One region of the Pseudomonas sp. GW823-FHT03E05 genome, then DNA from elsewhere that is predicted to be linked to it. Evidence: predicted binding sites of a transcription regulator. Region 1 holds the regulator's gene; each other region holds the start of a gene.
What was found. The regulator sigma-54, encoded in region 1, starts transcription at its own class of promoters, with help from an activator protein. The targets are predictions, from matches to a motif close to ANTGGCATNNANNTTGCTNT.
Positions count from the first base shown of each region.

Region 2: the regulator sigma-54 is predicted to act here: its motif matches at 3,057-3,076, upstream of glnA (glutamate--ammonia ligase).
Region 3: the regulator sigma-54 is predicted to act here: its motif matches at 3,892-3,911, upstream of AC1RCO_RS23790 (pilin).

Region 1 is NZ_JBXAJB010000002.1:926,391-932,736, forward strand. Features, by position in the region: gene lptC (LPS export ABC transporter periplasmic protein LptC) at 1-465, shown strand, start outside; gene lptA (lipopolysaccharide transport periplasmic protein LptA) at 452-997, shown strand; gene lptB (LPS export ABC transporter ATP-binding protein) at 997-1,722, shown strand; gene AC1RCO_RS12015 (RNA polymerase factor sigma-54) at 1,905-3,398, shown strand; gene hpf (ribosome hibernation-promoting factor, HPF/YfiA family) at 3,524-3,829, shown strand; gene ptsN (PTS IIA-like nitrogen regulatory protein PtsN) at 3,842-4,306, shown strand; gene rapZ (RNase adapter RapZ) at 4,309-5,166, shown strand; gene AC1RCO_RS12035 (HPr family phosphocarrier protein) at 5,183-5,455, shown strand; gene AC1RCO_RS12040 (ZIP family metal transporter) at 5,485-6,346, opposite strand, start outside.
Region 2 is NZ_JBXAJB010000005.1:409,327-415,672, reverse strand. Features, by position in the region: gene AC1RCO_RS22240 (CaiB/BaiF CoA transferase family protein) at 1-282, shown strand, start outside; gene AC1RCO_RS22235 (DUF4124 domain-containing protein) at 286-792, opposite strand; gene AC1RCO_RS22230 (chorismate mutase) at 861-1,415, opposite strand; gene glnA (glutamate--ammonia ligase) at 1,553-2,959, opposite strand; gene thiI (tRNA uracil 4-sulfurtransferase ThiI) at 3,291-4,745, shown strand; gene typA (translational GTPase TypA) at 4,885-6,346, shown strand, end outside.
Region 3 is NZ_JBXAJB010000006.1:40,398-46,743, reverse strand. Features, by position in the region: gene AC1RCO_RS23820 (energy-coupling factor ABC transporter permease) at 1-417, shown strand, start outside; gene AC1RCO_RS23815 (hypothetical protein) at 481-696, shown strand; gene yacG (DNA gyrase inhibitor YacG) at 716-919, opposite strand; gene coaE (dephospho-CoA kinase) at 916-1,539, opposite strand; gene AC1RCO_RS23800 (prepilin peptidase) at 1,536-2,408, opposite strand; gene AC1RCO_RS23795 (type II secretion system F family protein) at 2,411-3,628, opposite strand; gene AC1RCO_RS23790 (pilin) at 3,958-4,374, shown strand; gene AC1RCO_RS23785 (BON domain-containing protein) at 4,603-4,959, shown strand; gene AC1RCO_RS23780 (DUF748 domain-containing protein) at 5,170-6,346, opposite strand, start outside.

The sequences.
Region 1 (6,346 bases):
TTGGCCCAGGTCGACGAAAGCGCCATCGACTACTACGTGATCAACGCCCGCAGCGTGCAGTACCTGCCCGACGGCAAACTGCAGTACGAAATGACCTCGGACAAGGTCGAACACGTCAAGGCCAGCGAAGTGACCCTGCTGACCAAGCCGGACCTGCAGATGTACCGTGGCACCACGTTCCCCTGGCATGTCCAGAGCGAACGCGGCGAGGTCAACCCGGACGGCACCGAGGTCGAGCTGATCGATTCGGTACGGGTTTCCCGCACCGACGAGCGCAACCGCAACCTGCTGATCACCACGACCCGCATGACAGTATTCCCGCAGAAGCAATATGCGCAGACCGAGCAAGCCGTTAGAATCGACGGCGCCGACGGCGTGACTACGGCCAAGGGAATGAAAGCGTATTTGAAAGACGGCAGGATGAACCTGCTATCGAACGTAAGAGGACAGTATGAGGCTCGTTAAAACCCTCCCTATTTTGCTCAGTCTGGGCGCAGCACTGGGAAGCGTGAGCGCCTGGGCTCTGCCGAACGATAGCCAACAGCCGATCCGCATCCAGGCCGACGACGCCCAGCTGGACGACAAGAACGGCGTGGCCACCTACAAGGGCGATGTCATCATCACCCAGGGCTCGATGAAGATCACCGGTAACACCGTGACCATCACCCGGTCCAAGACCGGTGAAATCGACGTGGTGACCTCGGTGGGCAACCTCGCCTACTTCGAGCAACTGCAGAAGCAGACCGACCCGAAACCGGTCCAGGCCTACGCCGTGACCATCCAGTACCATGCCCAGCAGAACCGCATCGTGCTGATCGACAAGGCCAAGGTCATCAACGACGGTAATACCACCGAAGGCGAGAAGATCGTCTACGACACCGTCAAGCAGGTTGCCAACGCCGGTCGCGCCAATGGCAGCTCGGTTACCGCGCCGCGTCCGCGGATCGACATGGTCATCCAGCCGAAAAAGAAAACCGACGAGCAAAAGGCCCAGTAATGGCAACTCTGAAAGCTCAGCACCTGGCCAAGAGCTACAAGAGCCGCCAGGTCGTGCGTGATGTCAGCCTGTCCATCGACAGCGGTCAGATCGTCGGCCTGCTCGGCCCCAACGGCGCCGGCAAGACCACCTGCTTCTACATGATCGTCGGCCTGGTCCAGGCCGATCAGGGCCGCGTCCTGATCGACGACCTGGATGTCAGCCACCAACCGATGCACGGCCGAGCACGCGCCGGTATCGGCTACCTGCCCCAGGAAGCCTCGATCTTTCGCAAACTGTCGGTGGCCGACAACATCATGGCCATCCTCGAGACCCGCAAGGAGCTCGACAAGGCCGGCCGTCGCCAGGAGCTGGAAAGCCTGCTGCAGGAATTCCACATCAACCACATCCGCGACAACCTCGGCATGAGCCTGTCCGGTGGTGAGCGGCGCCGCGTGGAGATCGCCCGGGCCCTGGCCACCGCGCCCAAGTTCATCCTGCTGGACGAACCCTTCGCCGGTGTCGACCCGATCTCGGTGGGCGATATCAAGCAGATCATCCACCACCTCAAGGCCAAGGGCATCGGGGTGCTGATCACCGACCACAACGTCCGGGAAACCCTGGACATCTGCGAGACCGCCTACATCGTCAACGACGGGCAACTGATCGCCGAAGGCGACTCCGAGACCATCCTGGCCAACGAACTGGTCAAGGAAGTCTATCTGGGCCATGAGTTCCGCCTGTAAGGGCTGATGTGTTGGGCTGGACGCCAGGGCGCCGGGAACAATAAAACCCTACAAACTTTATTGTTACAGCGCTCTAGGCAAACACTTCAGTTTCAGGCATATAATTTGCTTATGTTTGGCGCTCCGGCGCCCTGTAGTGGATGGCGCATGTGCGCCGGCAAATAAGGTGTTAAGCCCCTGCCATGAAACCATCGCTAGTCCTTAGAATGGGCCAGCAGCTGACGATGACACCGCAGCTGCAACAGGCCATCCGCCTGCTCCAATTGTCGACCCTGGACCTGCAACAGGAAATCCAGGAAGCCCTGGAGTCCAACCCGATGCTCGAACGCCAGGAAGAAGGCGACGACTTCGACAACAGCGACCCCCTGGCCGACAACACCGAGTCCAAACCCAATACCGAGATCCAGGAGCCCTCCTACCAGGAAACCGCCCCCACGGTGGACAACCTCGAGGACGGTGAGTGGAACGAGCGCATCCCCAATGAACTGCCGGTCGACACCGCCTGGGAAGACGTATACCAGACCAGCGCCAGCAGCCTGCCCAGCAGCGATGACGACGAGTGGGACTTCACCACCCGCACTTCCGCGGGCGAGAGCCTGCAGAGCCACCTGCTCTGGCAACTGAACCTGGCGCCGATGTCGGACACCGACCGCCTGATCGCCGTGACCCTGATCGATTGCATCAACAATCAGGGCTACCTGGACGAAACCCTCGAGGAGATCCTCGAAGCCTTCGATCCGGAACTGGACATCGAACTGGACGAGATAGAAGCCGTCCTGCACCGCATCCAGCAATTCGAACCCGCGGGCATCGGCGCCCGCAACCTGGGCGAGTGCCTGTTGCTGCAACTGCGCCAGCTGCCGGCGAAAACGCCCTGGCTGGGCGAGGCCCAGCGCCTGGTCAGTGACTACATCGACCTCCTGGGCAGCCGCGACTACAGCCAGCTGATGCGGCGCATGAAGCTCAAGGAAGATGAGCTGCGCCAGGTCATCGAGCTGGTGCAGAGCCTCAACCCCCGCCCCGGTTCGCAGATCGAATCCAGCGAAGCCGAATACGTGGTCCCGGACGTCATAGTGCGCAAGGACAACGAGCGCTGGCTGGTGGAACTGAACCAGGAATCCGTGCCGCGCCTGCGGGTCAACGCCCAGTACGCCGGTTTTGTACGCCGCGCCGACACCAGCGCCGACAACACCTTCATGCGCAACCAGTTGCAGGAAGCCCGCTGGTTCATCAAGAGCCTGCAAAGCCGCAATGAAACCCTGATGAAGGTCGCCACCCAGATCGTCGAGCACCAGCGCGGCTTTCTCGAATATGGCGATGAAGCGATGAAGCCGCTGGTTCTGCACGATATCGCCGAGGCGGTGGGCATGCACGAATCGACGATTTCCCGGGTGACCACGCAAAAATTCATGCATACCCCACGCGGCATATATGAGCTGAAATACTTTTTCTCCAGCCACGTCAGCACTTCGGAAGGCGGTGAATGCTCGTCCACGGCGATCCGCGCGATCATCAAAAAATTGGTGGCCGCGGAAAATCAGAAAAAGCCGTTGAGTGACAGCAAGATCGCTGGTTTACTGGAGGCACAAGGCATTCAGGTAGCCCGTCGTACCGTCGCCAAGTACCGCGAATCCCTTGGGATCGCGCCTTCCAGCGAACGTAAGCGGTTGATGTAGCCGCAGGGCTGGCCACAGCGTTTCAGAGTGTGTTTGAAAAGGGCCCGGTGTCGTTTTCAAACGTAGTCTAGGTGGCAGGCAACCCAGCCTGCCGCGTTATGCACTGGCAACGAAGGAGAAGCTGTATGCAAGTCAACATCAGTGGACACCAACTCGAAGTGACTGAACCCCTGCGCGTCTACATCGGCGAAAAACTCGACCGGCTGGAGAGGCACTTCGACAAGATTACCAATGTGCAGGTCACCATGGCTGTCGAGAAGCTGAAGCAGAAAATCGAAGCCACCCTGCACATCCACGGTGGGGAGGTCGTTGCCAACGCAGAACATGACGATATGTATGCCGCAATCGACCTGCTCACGGACAAGCTTGACCGCCAACTGAAAAAGCATAAGGAAAAGCAACTCCACCTTCTCCAAGGCACGGGTCGCTAACACTCCCCTCCCATGATCCGACTTGAAAGCATCCTGACCCCCGGCCGTTCCCTGGTGAACGTGCCGGGCGGCAGTAAAAAACGCGCCCTCGAACAAATTGCCAACCTGATCAGCCGTGAAGTGCCTGATCTGGAGATGCAGGATGTCTTCGAGAGCCTGATTGCCCGTGAAAAACTCGGTTCCACCGGTTTTGGCAACGGCATCGCCATTCCCCACTGCCGCCTCAAAGGCTGCGAGTCGCCCATCAGTGCGCTGATGCACCTGGACGCTCCGATCGATTTCGACGCCATTGATGGCGCACCGGTCGACCTGCTGTTCGTCCTGCTGGTTCCGGAAGCCGCGACCGATGCACACCTGGAACTGCTCCGGCAGATCGCCAGCATGCTCGATCGCAAGGAAGTCCGTGACCGGCTGCGCAGCGCCACCAGCAACGAAGCCTTGTATCAGGTCGTTCTGGACGAGCAAAACGGTCAGTAATCATGCGTTTGATCATCGTTAGCGGCCGCTCCGGCTCAGGTAAAAGCACCGCCCTCGATGTTCTCGAGGACCACGGCTACTACTGCATCGACAACCTGCCAGCCGGCTTGCTGCCGGAACTGGCTGAACGTGCGTTGATCCACACCGAACTGGCGCAACCGCTGGTGGCGGTGTCCATCGATGCCCGCAACCTGCCCAGTCATCTGTCGCGCTTCCCCGAATTGCTGGAAGAAGTGCGCAGCCGGCATATCCAGTGCGATGTGCTGTACCTGGATGCCGACGAAGAGACCCTGCTCAAGCGCTTCTCCGAGACCCGTCGGCGCCACCCGCTGAGCAGCGCCAACCGCTCCCTGGCCGAAGCCATCCACGATGAAACCCAACTGCTGGGGCCGATCGTCGACCTGGCCGATCTCAAGGTCAACACCACCAACCTGAACCTTTACCAGCTGCGCGACACCATCAAGCTGCGACTGTTGAACCAGCCGGAACCCGGTACCGCGTTCCTGGTGGAGTCCTTCGGCTTCAAGCGCGGCATGCCGGTAGATGCAGACCTGGTGTTCGACGTGCGCTGCCTGCCCAACCCGTATTGGAAGCCCGAGTTGCGCGCCCAATCAGGCCTGGATGCGCCCGTGGCCGAGTATCTGGCGGCGCAACCCGATGTCGAGGAAATGTTCCAGGACATCTCCAGCTACCTGCTCAAATGGCTGCCACGCTTTGCCGCCAGCAACCGCGCCTATGTGACCATCGCCATCGGCTGCACCGGCGGGCACCACCGCTCCGTGTACCTGACCGAGCGCCTGGGCCAGGTCCTGCAAAAATCCCTGAAGAACGTCCAGGTTCGCCACCGCGACCTTAGCTGAAAGGATCTACCCCGCGATGCCAGCTCTGGAAATCGAGATCATCAATAAACTGGGCCTGCATGCCCGTGCCTCGGCCAAGTTCGTCGGCGTGGCCGGGCAGTTTCCCTGCCAGATCCGCGCCGGCAGGACCCCGAACTCCATGGTCGACGGCAAAAGCATCATGGCCATGATGATGCTGGCCGCCGGCAAGGGCACCAGGATCCACCTGAAGACCGAAGGCGAGCAGGAACAGGAAGCGATGGATGCGCTGGTGGCACTGATCAACAACTTCTTCGACGAAGGCGAGTAGGCCCGGGCGGGCCCCTCACCATACGGCTCTCAGGCGAGTGCCGTATCCATGACCATCATCAGGCAGAAACCGATACACAGGCCAAGGCTGGCAAGCTTGTCATGGCCATTGCGACGCGACTCCGGAATCACTTCATGAGTGACCACCAGCAGCATCGCCCCCGCCGCCAGGGCCAGGCCCAAGGGCAGCAATACCTGCGCCAGGCTCACCAGCCAGGCGCAGAGCAAGGCAAAGACCGGTTCCACCAGACCTGAAGCCGCACCAATCAGGAATGCCTTGACCCGCGACATCCCCGCCCCCGCCAATACCAGGGCAATCACCAGGCCTTCCGGTACATCCTGCAGGGCAATGCCCATGGCCAGGCTGTCCGCATCCGGCATGCCGCCTCCGGCCGACACCCCCACCGCCATCCCTTCAGGAATGTTGTGGGCAATGATGGCGAAGACGAACAGCCAGATACGCGGGGCAATCACCGGATGCTCTGGCGTGCCCACCAGCACCTCCGGGCTGCCCCCCGAGACCTTGAGATCCACCAGGAACAGGCCAAAGGCCCCGAGCATGATGCCGGCGCAGATCAGGCCGCTGGAGCCCCAGGCAGACAAGCCCAGGTCCTGGGCCGCAGCGATGCCGGGGACGATCAGCGAAAATGCCGTGGCTGCCAGCATCACTCCGGCACCAAAGCCCAGCAGGGTATCGCTCACCGCCACCGGCATCCGCCGGATCACCAGCACCGGGACCGCCCCCAGCGCCGTGCCCAGCGCGCAGATCGAACCGCCCTGCAAGGCGCGCAGCAAGCGCGGCTCCAGGTTCAGCCAGCTCAACCCTTGAGCCACCAGCAACGCCGTGCCCGCCAACAGCAACAGCGAACCGAAGGCATAACGAAACATTCGC
Region 2 (6,346 bases), on a different contig from region 1:
GCGTTGCTGGCCCCGCGGCTGATCGGCCTGGGGGTGCCTTGTGGTTCGATCGCCACCGTCGACCAGGTGGTGGCTCATCCCCACACCCGGCATCGCGGGCTGCTGGTGGAACTCGATGGCTACCGGGGCATAGGTTCGCCGGTGAAGTTGTCGCGCACGCCGGCCAGCTACCGTACGGCGCCGCCGAGCCTGGGGCAGGACACCCGGGCGGTATTGCAGGGGCTGGGCCTGGATGAACCGACCATCGCCGCACTGCTGGCCAGCGGCGTGGTGCACGGTTGAGGCTCAGGGGCGGCGGGCCCGCAGCAGAGTGAAGCTGATGGCCGGGCTCTGTTGCAGGACCTTGTCGCCAGCCAGCACCTGCACCGCCAACCGGTGCTGGCCACGGTCGATATTCACCAGTTGCAGCTCGGGCCCCTGGCCGGCCTGGCCATAGGGCTGGCCATCCAGCAGCAGGCGCAGACGGTGGCCGGGCCGCAGGCTGGGCTGCAACTCCACCTGCACGCTGAAACTGCCGTTGTTGGCGCGCAAGGCACCGTGCTCCGGTACGCCGCTCAGTTGCAGCCGTTCGTAGGCCAGAAGGGTGCTGGCAGGTTGTGCTGCCGGCGTATGTGGCGCCGGTGTGGCCGGGCTGGGGAGGCGATTCGGCGCGGGCGTTTCAATCTGCCGGTACGAGGTTCCCGGCGGCTGGTCGCTATAGGCGCGATTACCGGCCGAGTCGGTGTACTGGTAGATCTGCGCGCCGGCTGGCAATGCGCTGATCCACAGCAGGCAAGCAATGACGAGGTGCATCTCGCTGATCCTGGCGGGTGCCTGAAAGGCTCCAGCATAGGGTGCTGCTGCGCGTGGCACAGGCGTGGTTAACCTTTGAACACACATAACTCTGCCGTGGCACGAACCATCGCCAGTCGTCGCAGTGGGTCGCTGCTGCTGGCCTGATTGGCCCGGGCCAGCCATTGCGGGCATTGGCGGTCGGTGCGCTGCGGGCTGAAGTCGGCCAGTTGCTGCAGCAGGCGTTTTTGTAACTGATCAAGTTGGGGGCGGATCTGCCCGGCCAGGTCCTGGCGCGGAGTGTCCGGTGCCCGGCCTTGCAAGTGCCAGGTCGAGAGTCGGGCGTATTGCACCAGCTTGTTGGCTTCGATCTGGGCGGCGAAGAACTGCCCAACCGTTTCTTCGCTCAAGTGATAGGTTGCGGCCTGGGCGGTTGCCCCGGCGATCACCTGTTGTTCCCGCGGGCGGTCTTCCACGGCCTTGTGGCTGTCCCATTTGCTCAGGGCCACCTGATCGGCAATCGCCAGGCGTTCGCCGATGCTCTGCAGCAGCGGGGCGAGGGCGGGCGGGGCGTCACTGGCGCAGGCGGCGGTGGCGAACAGGCTGCAAGTCAGGGCGAGGCACAGGTTGAGGCGCGAAGTCATGGGCGGGCTCGGCTGCTGATGGGGAGACGGCTCCCATGATGCACGCAACCACCCCGGGCAGGGCAAATGCGCGGGCATAAAAAAAGGCCTCCCGAAGGAGGCCCCTTGATCACGCGGCTTGCGCCGGCGCTACCGGATCAGCAGCTGTAGTACAGCTCGTATTCCAGTGGGTGTACGAAGGTACGTACCTTGATTTCTTCTTCGCTTTTCAGGGCGATGTAGGCGTCGATGAAGTCGTCGCTGAAAACGCCGCCTTTGGTCAGGAACGCACGACCTTTGTCCAGCTCTTCCAGGGCTTCCTTCAGGCTGCCGCAAACTTGTGGGATCTCTTTGGCCTCTTCAGGCGGCAGGTCGTACAGGTTTTTGTCAGCAGCGTCGCCAGGGTGGATCTTGTTCTGGATGCCGTCCAGGCCGGCCATCAGCAGGGCAGCGAAGGCCAGGTACGGGTTGGCAGCCGGGTCCGGGAAACGGGCTTCGATACGGCGGGCCTTAGGGCTCGACACGTAAGGAATACGGATCGAAGCGGAGCGGTTGCGCGCCGAGTAGGCCAGCATGACCGGGGCTTCGAAGCCTGGCACCAGACGCTTGTAGGAGTTGGTCGCCGGGTTGGTGAAGCCGTTCAGGGCCTTACCGTGCTTGATGATGCCGCCGATGAAGTACAGGGCGGTATCGGACAGGCCGGCATAGCCTTCACCTGCGAAGGTGTTCTTGCCGTCTTTCCAGATCGACATGTGGACGTGCATGCCCGAGCCGTTGTCGCCGTACAGAGGCTTGGGCATGAAGGTGGCAGTGCGGCCGTAGGCGTCAGCCACGTTGTGCACCACGTACTTCAGGGTCTGGGTTTCGTCGGCCTTCTTCACCAGGGTGTTGAACTTGACGCCGATTTCGTTCTGGCCCGCAGTCGCCACTTCGTGGTGGTGAACTTCGACGGTCAGGCCCATTTCTTCCAGTGCGTTGCACATGGAGGTACGGATTTCGTGGTCGTGGTCGAACGGTGGAACCGGGAAGTAGCCGCCCTTGACGCCTGGACGGTGGCCCTTGTTACCGCCTTCGATGTCCTGGTCGGACATCCACGAACCTTGTTCGGAGTAGATCTTGAACATGGAGCCGGAGATGTCGGACTTGAATTTCACCTGGTCGAAGATGAAGAACTCTGGCTCTGGGCCGGCGAATACGGTGTCGCCGATACCGGTGGCTTTCAGGTGCTCTTCGGCGCGCTTGGCGATGGCACGTGGGTCACGATCGTAACCCTGCATGCTCGAAGGTTCGATGATGTCGCACACCAGGATCAGGGTCGGTTCTTCGGTGAACGGGTCCAGTACGGCGGTTTCGTCGTCCGGCATCAGGATCATGTCGGAGGCTTCGATGCCTTTCCAGCCAGCGATGGAGGAGCCGTCGAACATCTTGCCAGCTTCGAAGAAGTCTTCATCCAGCGCATCACGAGCCGGCATGGTCACGTGATGTTGAGTGCCCTTGGTGTCAGTGAAGCGCAGATCAATCCATTTGACGTCATGATCTTTGATGAGTTGAACCGACTTCGACATAGTGTCCTCCGGGTGGCTTCGGGCTTGGTGTTGGAGTGCCCTTAGAATGTGGGTGATGCCGGCGCGAATACTCTGCCATGGCAACCTGCCTCACAAGGGAGCAAATTGCATGCCAGTGCCCCGAGATGGGTTTTCTGCCCCAAAATCACGCTTTCTGCGACGTATTGGGTTGAATGCCGGCATTCGGCGCACTGCAATGTAGCGTCTTTGCCAATAAATGACCCGTTTTGGTGCATCGAAAACCTTCTGCACATAAACTGGTTAAACCTTGAGCAATTTCCGCTATAATCCGCGCCCCCCTTTTTCGGCTGGCCCAGCGCGCGCTGTTTTCATGAAACTAATCGTTAAAGTTTTCCCGGAAATCACCATCAAGAGCCGCCCGGTTCGGACGCGTTTCATCCGTCAGTTGGCGAAGAACATCCGTGCTGTGCTCCGCGACCTGGACCCGGCCGTGGTGGTCAATGGTGTGTGGGACAACCTCGAGCTGGAAACCGCCGTCAGCGAGCCCAAGGCCCTGAAGGACATGACCGAGCGCCTGAGCTGCATGCCCGGCATCGCGCATTTCCTGCAGGTCGACGAGTACCCTCTGGGCGACTTCGACGACATCGTCGCCAAGTGCAAGCAGCACTTTGGCGAAGCCCTCCCGGGGAAGGTTTTTGCCGTGCGCTGCAAGCGTGCCGGCAAGCATGAATTCAGCTCCATGGACGTGGAAAAATACGTCGGCAGCCAACTGCGTCGGCAGTGCGGTGCCGCCGGAATTTCCCTGAAAGAGCCTGAAATCGAAGTGCGGATGGAAATTCGCGACCAACGGTTGTTCGTGATCCACAGCCAGCACAACGGCATCGGCGGCTACCCGCTGGGCGCCCTGGAACAGACCCTGGTCCTGATGTCCGGCGGTTTCGATTCCACGGTGGCGGCGTACCAGATCATGCGCCGCGGCCTGATGGGGCATTTCTGCTTCTTCAACCTGGGCGGGCGTGCCCATGAACTGGGCGTGATGGAAGTCGCGCACTATATATGGAAGAAGTACGGCAGCTCCCAGCGCGTGCTGTTCGTCAGCGTGCCGTTCGAGGAAGTGCTCGGGGAAATCCTCGGCAAAGTCGACAACAGTCATATGGGCGTCATTTTGAAGCGTATGATGTTGCGTGCCGCGTCGAGCATCGCCGACCGCCTGCACATCGACGCGCTGGTGACCGGCGAGGCGATTTCCCAGGTGTCCAGCCAGACCCTGCCGAACCTGTCGGTGATCGACTGCGTGACCGAGAAACTGGTACTGCGCCCCCTGATTGCCAGCCACAAGCAGGACATCATCGACCTGGCCGTGGAGATCGGCACCGCCGACTTCGCCAAGCACATGCCGGAGTACTGCGGGGTCATCTCGGTGAACCCCAAGACCCATGCCAAGCGCCATCGCGTCGAGCATGAAGAGAAAGAATTCGATATGGCGGTGCTCGAGCGTGCGATCGAGCGGGCCAAACTGGTGCCGATCGATCGGGTGATCGACGAGTTGGGCCAGGATGTACAGATTGAAGAAGTCAGTGAGGCGCTGGCCGGTCAGATCGTCATCGACATCCGTCATCCGGATGCCGAGGAAGACCAGCCGCTGGAGCTCGCAGGCATCGAAGTAAAAGCGCTGCCGTTCTATGCATTGAACGCCCGCTTCAAGGAACTGGACCCTACGCGCCAGTACCTGCTGTATTGCGACAAAGGCGTCATGAGTCGCCTGCATGCTCACCATCTGCTCAGTGAGGGACATGCCAATGTGCGCGTTTATAGACCGAGCTAAGTGCCCGGGGATGTTCGCCTGTGGCTTGCGTCACCGGCCCCCCGACGCCGCCGTCCAGCTGTAACGGCCAGGCCTGAATCTATTGTTAATCGCTGCCAGCATTTGTCAGCACACCGAATCCTCTGATCGAGATACACAAGTGATCGAAAATCTACGCAACATCGCCATCATTGCCCACGTTGACCATGGTAAGACCACCCTGGTAGACAAACTCCTGCGTCAATCCGGCACCCTGGAACGCAACGAGCTCAACGACGAGCGCGTGATGGACTCCAACGACCAGGAAAAAGAGCGCGGCATTACCATCCTGGCGAAAAACACCGCCATCAACTGGAACGGCTACCACATCAACATCGTGGACACCCCGGGCCACGCCGACTTCGGCGGCGAAGTTGAGCGCGTAATGTCCATGGTCGACTCCGTGCTGCTGCTGGTCGACGCTCAAGACGGCCCTATGCCGCAAACCCGTTTCGTGACCAAGAAGGCTTTCGAAGCCGGCCTGCGTCCAATCGTGGTGATCAACAAGGTCGACCGTCCGGGCGCGCGTCCTGACTGGGTTCTGGACCAGATCTTCGACCTGTTCGACAACCTGGGCGCCACCGAAGAACAGCTGGACTTCAAAGTCGTCTACGCCTCGGCCCTGAACGGCATCGCCGGTCTGGACCACACCGAAATGGCCGAAGACATGACCCCGCTTTACCAGTCGATCGTCGACAACGTGCCAGCGCCAAGCGTTGACCGTGACGGTCCGTTCCAGATGCAGATCTCCGCTCTGGACTACAACAGCTTCCTGGGTGTGATCGGCGTTGGCCGTATCGCTCGCGGTCGCGTCAAGCCCAACACCCCGGTAGTGGCCATCGACGTCGACGGCAAGCGCCGCAACGGTCGTATCCTCAAGCTGATGGGCCACCACGGTCTGCACCGCGTAGACGTTGAAGAAGCCGCTGCCGGCGACATCGTCTGCATCAGCGGTTTCGACGAGCTGTTCATCTCCGACACCCTGTGCGACCCGACCGCTGTTGAAGCGATGAAGCCGCTGACCGTCGACGAGCCAACCGTTTCCATGACCTTCCAGGTCAACGACTCGCCATTCTGCGGTAAAGAAGGCAAGTTCGTGACCTCCCGTAACATCAAGGAGCGTCTGGACAAGGAGCTGCTGTACAACGTTGCTCTGCGTGTCGAAGAAGGCGACTCGGCCGACAAGTTCAAGGTTTCCGGCCGTGGTGAGCTGCACCTGTCGGTACTGATCGAAACCATGCGTCGCGAAGGTTTCGAAATGGGCGTTGGCCGTCCTGAAGTGATCATCCGTGAAGTTGACGGCGTGAAGCAGGAACCGTTCGAAAACGTCACCATCGACATCCCTGAAGATTCCCAGGGCAAGGTCATGGAAGAAATGGGCCTGCGTAAGGGCGACCTGAGCAACATGGTTCCGGATGGCAAGGGCCGTGTACGCCTGGAATACAACATTCCAGCCCGTGGTCTGATCGGTTTCCGTAACCAGTTCCTGACCCTGACCAACGGTGCAGGCATCCTGACCTCGATCTTCGATCGCTACGCTCCGATGAAGTCCGGCCACATGTCCGGCCGTCAGAACGGCGTAC
Region 3 (6,346 bases), on a different contig from region 1:
GCACAGTTGGGCCTGCTGGCCCTGGGCCGGCAGGACCTGGCGGCGCTGGGGGTCAATGGAGCCTTGCTGATCCTGCTGCCGGTGGCGGTCACCGAGGCCTGCGCCTGGCTGGTGGAACGGGCCCAGCCGCGCAATCCCTTCGTCTATATCTTCTGCTCGGGGTTCTTTGCGGCGGCACTCTCGGCATTGTTATGCCTGCTCTGCGGCCTGGGCCTGCTGTGGTTCGACGAACGCTTTGCCATGCCCGAATGGCTGGAAGATTTTGTCGGCTACCTGTGGCTGATCATCTTCCCGGAAGCCTTTATCAACGGCATGGTGATCAGCGCCCTGGTGGTGTTCTGCCCGGAATGGCTGGAAACCTTCAACCGTACCCGCTACCTGTCGGCGCCCTGGAAAGACGAGGATCCGCGCCCTTGATCCATATCAATCCACGGTGTTTTGCCGGGCTGCATGCTCGGCAAAAATCTCAGGAGTGCGGTCATGAGTGTCTACCAGTGGGCCCGGCAGGAAGTGCGCGACAGTCTGCACAATGCTCAGCAGGAAGGTTTTGAACCGGGGTTGAGCCTACGCGCCCTGCTCAGTGCGGTGGTGCAGCAAAGCAAGAGTGTGCGCAGCATCGAGGACCTGGCAGACGAGCTGCAGTTTCTTGCGGAGAACCTCGACGACGATCAGGACTACAGCTTCATGCGGCCCTGACCGGCGCCGGGGTGAGCACTCAGTGAGCGCGAGGGGGCAGCTCTTCGGAGAACAGGTCGTCCTCGGCATCCGGGCTCACCGGAATCTTGTGCTCCTCGGCAGCCCAGGCGCCCAGGTCGATCAGCTTGCAGCGATCGGAACAGAAGGGCCGATTGATGTTGGCCGCGGTCCATTCCACAGGGGCGCCACAGGTTGGGCATTCGACGGTCAGGGGTTGGCTCATGACTGGCCTCCACGCAAAGTTAGGTAAAAGTGATGCAGGCGCTCGACCTCGCTGCGCAACCAGGCGTGGTCGCGGTCGTTGACCAGCACGTCATCGGCATGGCGCAGGCGTTCCTCACGGCTGGCCTGGGCCTGGAGAATCGCCTGGACCTGCTGTTCGCTGATCTGGTCGCGCTGCAGGGTACGCTCGATCTGCAGTTGCTGGGGCACGTCGATCACCAGAATCCGCTGGGTCATCCGCGACTGGCCGGATTCGATCAGCAGCGGCGACACCAGGATTGCGTAGGGCGATTCGGCGCGGGCCAGGTGGCTGACAATTTCCTCGGCGATCAGCGGGTGCAGCAGGGCTTCCAGCCAGCGACGCTGTTCGGGCACCTCGAAGATCAGCTTGCGCAGAGCCGCGCGATCCAGTTGGCCGTCGGCCTGCAGCACGCCTTGGCCAAAGTGCCGGGCAATCTGTTCCAGGGCCGGGCGGCCGGGCTCCACCACCCAGCGGGCGGCATGATCGGCATCGATCACATGCACCCCCAGGTCGATGAAGTGCTGGGCGGCGGCACTTTTGCCGCTGCCGATGCCGCCGGTCAGGCCGAGGGTCCAGGGTGTGTTAACGGAGCGAGTCATTGGAAACCGACAAACTGCAGATAGAAGTCGGTTATTTGACCACCCCAGAGCAAGGCAATCCAGCCGGCAATGGCCAGAAAGGGTCCAAAGGGGATTGGCGTCGAAGTCTTTTCCCGGCGCAGGCGCAGCAGGATCGTGCCGAGAATCGCCCCCAACAGGGATGACAGTAGCAGGGTCAGCGGCAGGATCTGCCAGCCGCCCCAGGCCCCGAACAGGGCCAGCAGCTTGAAATCACCGTGGCCCATGCCCTCCTTGCCGGTCAGCAGCTTGAACAGCCAGAACACCGACCACAGGAACAGGTAGCCGATCACCGTCCCCCACAGCGCATCCTCCAGGCTGATCAGCAGGCTGAAGCTGTTGGCGATCAGCCCCAGCCATAACAGTGGCAGCACCAGCACATCCGGCAGCAGCTGGTGATCGGCGTCGATCAGGCTCATTGCCAGCAGCCCCCAACTGAGGATCAGCATCAGCCCGGCCGCCCAGCCGAAGCCGAAGTGCCAGGCGATAAAACCCGAGATCAGCCCGCAGGCCAGTTCGGTCAACGGGTAGCGCGGGCTGATGGAGCTATTGCAGTGGGCGCAGCGGCCACGTAGCCACAGGTAACTGAGCAGCGGAATGTTTTCCCAGGGGCGGATCGCCTGCGCACAGTGCGGGCACTGGGAGTGCGGCAGCATCAGGTTGTAGGGCGCAGCCACAGGTTCCGGCTCCAGCCCCAGCACGTCGCGGGCCTGGGCTCGCCAGTCGCGTTCGAGCATTTTCGGCAGGCGCCACACCAGCACGTTGAGAAAGCTGCCGACGATCAGGCCCAATACCAGGGCCGCAGCCACGAAGGCCATGGGGTAGAGAGTGAGGGCGTCAGTCAGGGGCATGTTCAGATCGCTGTACCGAGTTGGAAGATAGGCAGGTACATGGCAACCACCAGGGCGCCGACGATACCCCCCAGGACCACCATGATCAACGGCTCCATGAGGCTGGTCAGGCTGTCCACCAGGTTGTCCACCTCGACCTCGTAATGGATCGCGACTTTTTCCAGCAGATGATCCAGGGTTCCGGACTCTTCGCCGATGGCGGTCATCTGGATCGCCATGGTCGGGAAGACGCCGCTGGCGCGCATGGCAAAGTTCAATTGCATGCCGGCGGCGACCTGCTGGCGGATCCGTTGCACCGCTTGCCTGAAGACAGGGTTGCCGCTGGCTCCAGCCACTGAATCCAGGGCCTGCACCAGGGGAACGCCGGCGGCGAAGGTGGTGGCCAGGGTCCGTGCGTAGCGGGCCACCGCGGATTTATGCAGCAGTGGCCCGGCCAGGGGCATGTGCAAAAGGCCGACATCCAGGCGGTCACGCAAGCTCGGGGAGCGCTGATAGGCCAGGCGCGCCGCAAGCCCGCCCAGCACACCGGCGGCCAGCAGCAGCGCCCCCTGCTGCTGGATGAAGTGTGACAGAGCGATGACCCACTGGGTGAGCAGTGGCAGCTCGGCATTGAAACCGGCGAACAGGCTCTGGAACTGGGGTACCACCTTGAGCAGCAGGATGCTGCTGACCACGACCGCCACGCCGATCACCGCCAAGGGATAGACCATGGCTTTCTTCAGCCGCGCCTTCAGGTTCTCGCTCTTTTCCTTATAGGTGGCGACTCTCTCCAGCAGGGTATCCAGGGCGCCGGCCTGCTCGCCGGCGTCCACCAGGTTGCAGTACAGCGGGTCGAAGTGGCGCGGCTGTCTGCGCAATGCCGTGGCCAGGCTGGAGCCGGCCTCGATGTCGCGCTTGAGGCTGGCCAGCAGTTGGCGCATCTGCGGATGCTCGAAACTTTCGGCAATGATGTCGAAGGATTGCAGCAGCGGCACCCCGGCCTGCATCAGCGTGGCCAACTGCCGGGTGAGCAGGGCAATGTCCCGTGCCCCTACTCGCTGATGCAGGCGCAGCCAGCCCTTGGGTTTGCGTCGGACTCGGGTTGGGGTGATGCCCTGTCTGCGCAATTGCGCCCTGATCAGGGCCGGGGTCGCGGCGCTGAGTTCTCCGGTGAGGGGGCGGCCCTGGCTGTCGGTGCCGTGCCAGAGATAGACACTGGTCGCGGGTGCTTTTACCGCCATGGTTCGATCCTTGGTGCAAGGGTGGATAGGGAGGCGCAAGCGCCCTGCTGTGTTCGAACGGGTGATAGATCACCCTGCCCCCCGGACGTTCCTTGGTGGGGGCGCGAGCCGACTGTCGGGCCGCCATGCACCTGTCCAAGCCTAGCTGGCGAGGCGCTGCCGGAGAGGGGCAGGGGCTGACGAAATTTGTCAGTTTGTGCGACTCCTTGTGCTCAAGGCCATGGGCTATCGCACCTGCAGGCCACGTAATCCGTGGGTTATCTCCTGGCACAGGCTGTGCTTCACGCCTTTGTGCTCATGCAACATTCGTCCATGCCAGGAGGCAACCCATGAAACATCAATCCGGTTTTACCCTGATCGAATTGCTGGTGGTGGTAGCCATCATCGGCATCCTCGCCACCGTGGCGATGCCGATGTATGCCAAGTACCAGGCGCGGGCCAAGGTGATTGCCGCGCTGTCCGAGGCGTCGGCCCTGAAGGTCAACGTCGAGGATCTGCTGAACCAGGGGACCGATCCGACCCTGGCCCTGGCCGGGGGCACGGCCCAGACCGCCAACTGCCGGATGAGTGCCGGCGGGACGGCGGCCACCGGTGAAGGAAGCATTGGCTGCACCCTGCTCAATGCGCCGGGGCCGGTGCTGAACAAGACCCTGACCCTGACCCGTTCGGCGACTTCAGGATGGACATGCACCACCACTGTGGAGGCCGACTATGCGCCCAAAGGCTGTGGTGCGGAGGGGGCTTGAGGAGGCTTTTCACGATTGGCCAGGCCGCGCTGAAAAAGCCGCAACTTGCATGCAGATTGGCGGGCAGTCATGCATTTTGCATGATGCCGAATTATTAAAGATTTTATAACTTATTGATTTTTATGAATATTTATAGGCTCCCAGACTTGGCACAGCACCTGCAATATCCCTCATAACCCTGTTGCCAGGACACGGCGCAGGCTTTCTTAAAGAACAGGAGTTACTCGTATGAAGAAGTTCGCTATCGCTGCCGCAACTGCTACCGCTCTGACCCTGACCATGGCTAACGCAGCATTTGCGCAGACCACTCAAAACACCCAGTCGCCCATGGTGGTGGCTGCCGGTGAAGTGACCAAGGCCAAAGAGGCCACCTCCGATACCTGGATCACCACCAAAGTGAAAAGCGATCTGGTAACCGAGAAAGGCATTCCTGGCACCGACATCAAGGTTGAAACCAACAAGGGCGTTGTTTCGCTGTCGTCCACTGTTGCGGTAACCGAGGCTCAGAAAGCTACCGCCGTGGCCATCACCAAGAAAATCAAAGGCGTCAAGGCAGTTTCCGCTGACGGCCTGAAAGCCGAGTAACACTCACGCTTCTCGCCTGGACAGGGAGAGGGTGCGGTAGACGAGCCGAGTGATACGTCTGCCGCTTCTCAAAAGGGTTCATGCGGAAGATCACAAGGACGTGATCATTACAGGCCCCGGCACTGAGTGTCGGGGCCTGTTCTATTGTGGGCGCCAGGCAGGCGCTGCAGGAGATACCGGCCGGGCTGGGTGGAGCCCGGCGCGAGAGGTTTATTCGCTGTCCAGGTGCAGCGGGGTGACTACCCGGCCATCGCTTTCGGCCTGGCCCAGGTTGGCATCGATGAAGTAGACCCGGTCGTCGGCCAGTTGGCCCTTGTCCACCAGGAAGTCCTTGATGCTGCTGGCGCGCTCCTGACCCAGTTGTCGCAACAGCACGTCGCTGCTGCTCCAGAACTTGATCAGACCTTCACGCAGCTTGGCGCTGCGTTCGTCGCGGCTGAGCTGGGTCCATTCCGCCGGCGGCTGCTGTTTCAGGCGGGTGCGGTAGATGCCTTCCAGCAGAGGGGCCTTTTCGCCCTCGGGAACCTGCAGCAGGGACGCCTGGGCGGGGACCTTGTCACCGCGGCGCTGGAGGATCTTGTAGTAGTTGTACTGGTATTCGCGCTCCAGCCGCTGTTCGGCGATCAGCGGGCCGTCACTGCTCTGGGCGCTGGTACCTTCGATTTCCAGGCGCAGGGTCGGACGCTCCTTGAGCGCCTTGGCCAGGGTGGTCAGGGCCGACTCGGATTCCTTGCTCAGGTCGCTGGAGCCTGGAGCGAAGGACACGTTGCTCAGGTCTTCCGAGCCACCACCGCTGACCAGCCCGCCAATGAACTTGAAGGGTGCCTGGGCGGCGCGCAGCACCAGATTGCGCAGGGTCTGCCAGACAATCGGCATCACGCTGAACTGCGGGTTGTTCAAATCACCGGAGATAGGCAGCTCGATGGAGATCTTGCCGTCCGTATCTTTCAGCAAGGCCACTGCCAGGCGGATCGGCAAATCCACGGCGTCCGGGCTGTCGACCTTTTCCCCCAGTTGCAACTGCTCGACCACCAGTTTGTTCTCGGCCTTGAGCTGGCCCTTGGTGATCATGTAGTGCAGGTCGAGGTTGAGCCGGCCCTTGCGGATGCGGAAACCGGCGAATTTCCCGGAGTAGGGGGTCAGGGTGGTCAGTTCCACTCGTTTGAAGCTGGTGGCGATATCCAGGGCGGCCATCGGATCGAACGGGTTGACGCTGCCCTTGATGGTCACCGGCGCATAGCGGTCGACCTTGCCCTTGACGTCCACGTCTGCCGGCTTGGCCTGGCGGCTGTCGATGGTGCCGACATGGCCGTTGAGCTGCTGGATGGCGGTAGCGAAGTTCGGCGTCAGGCTCAGGTCGGCGAAGTTCGCCGAACCGTCGTTGATG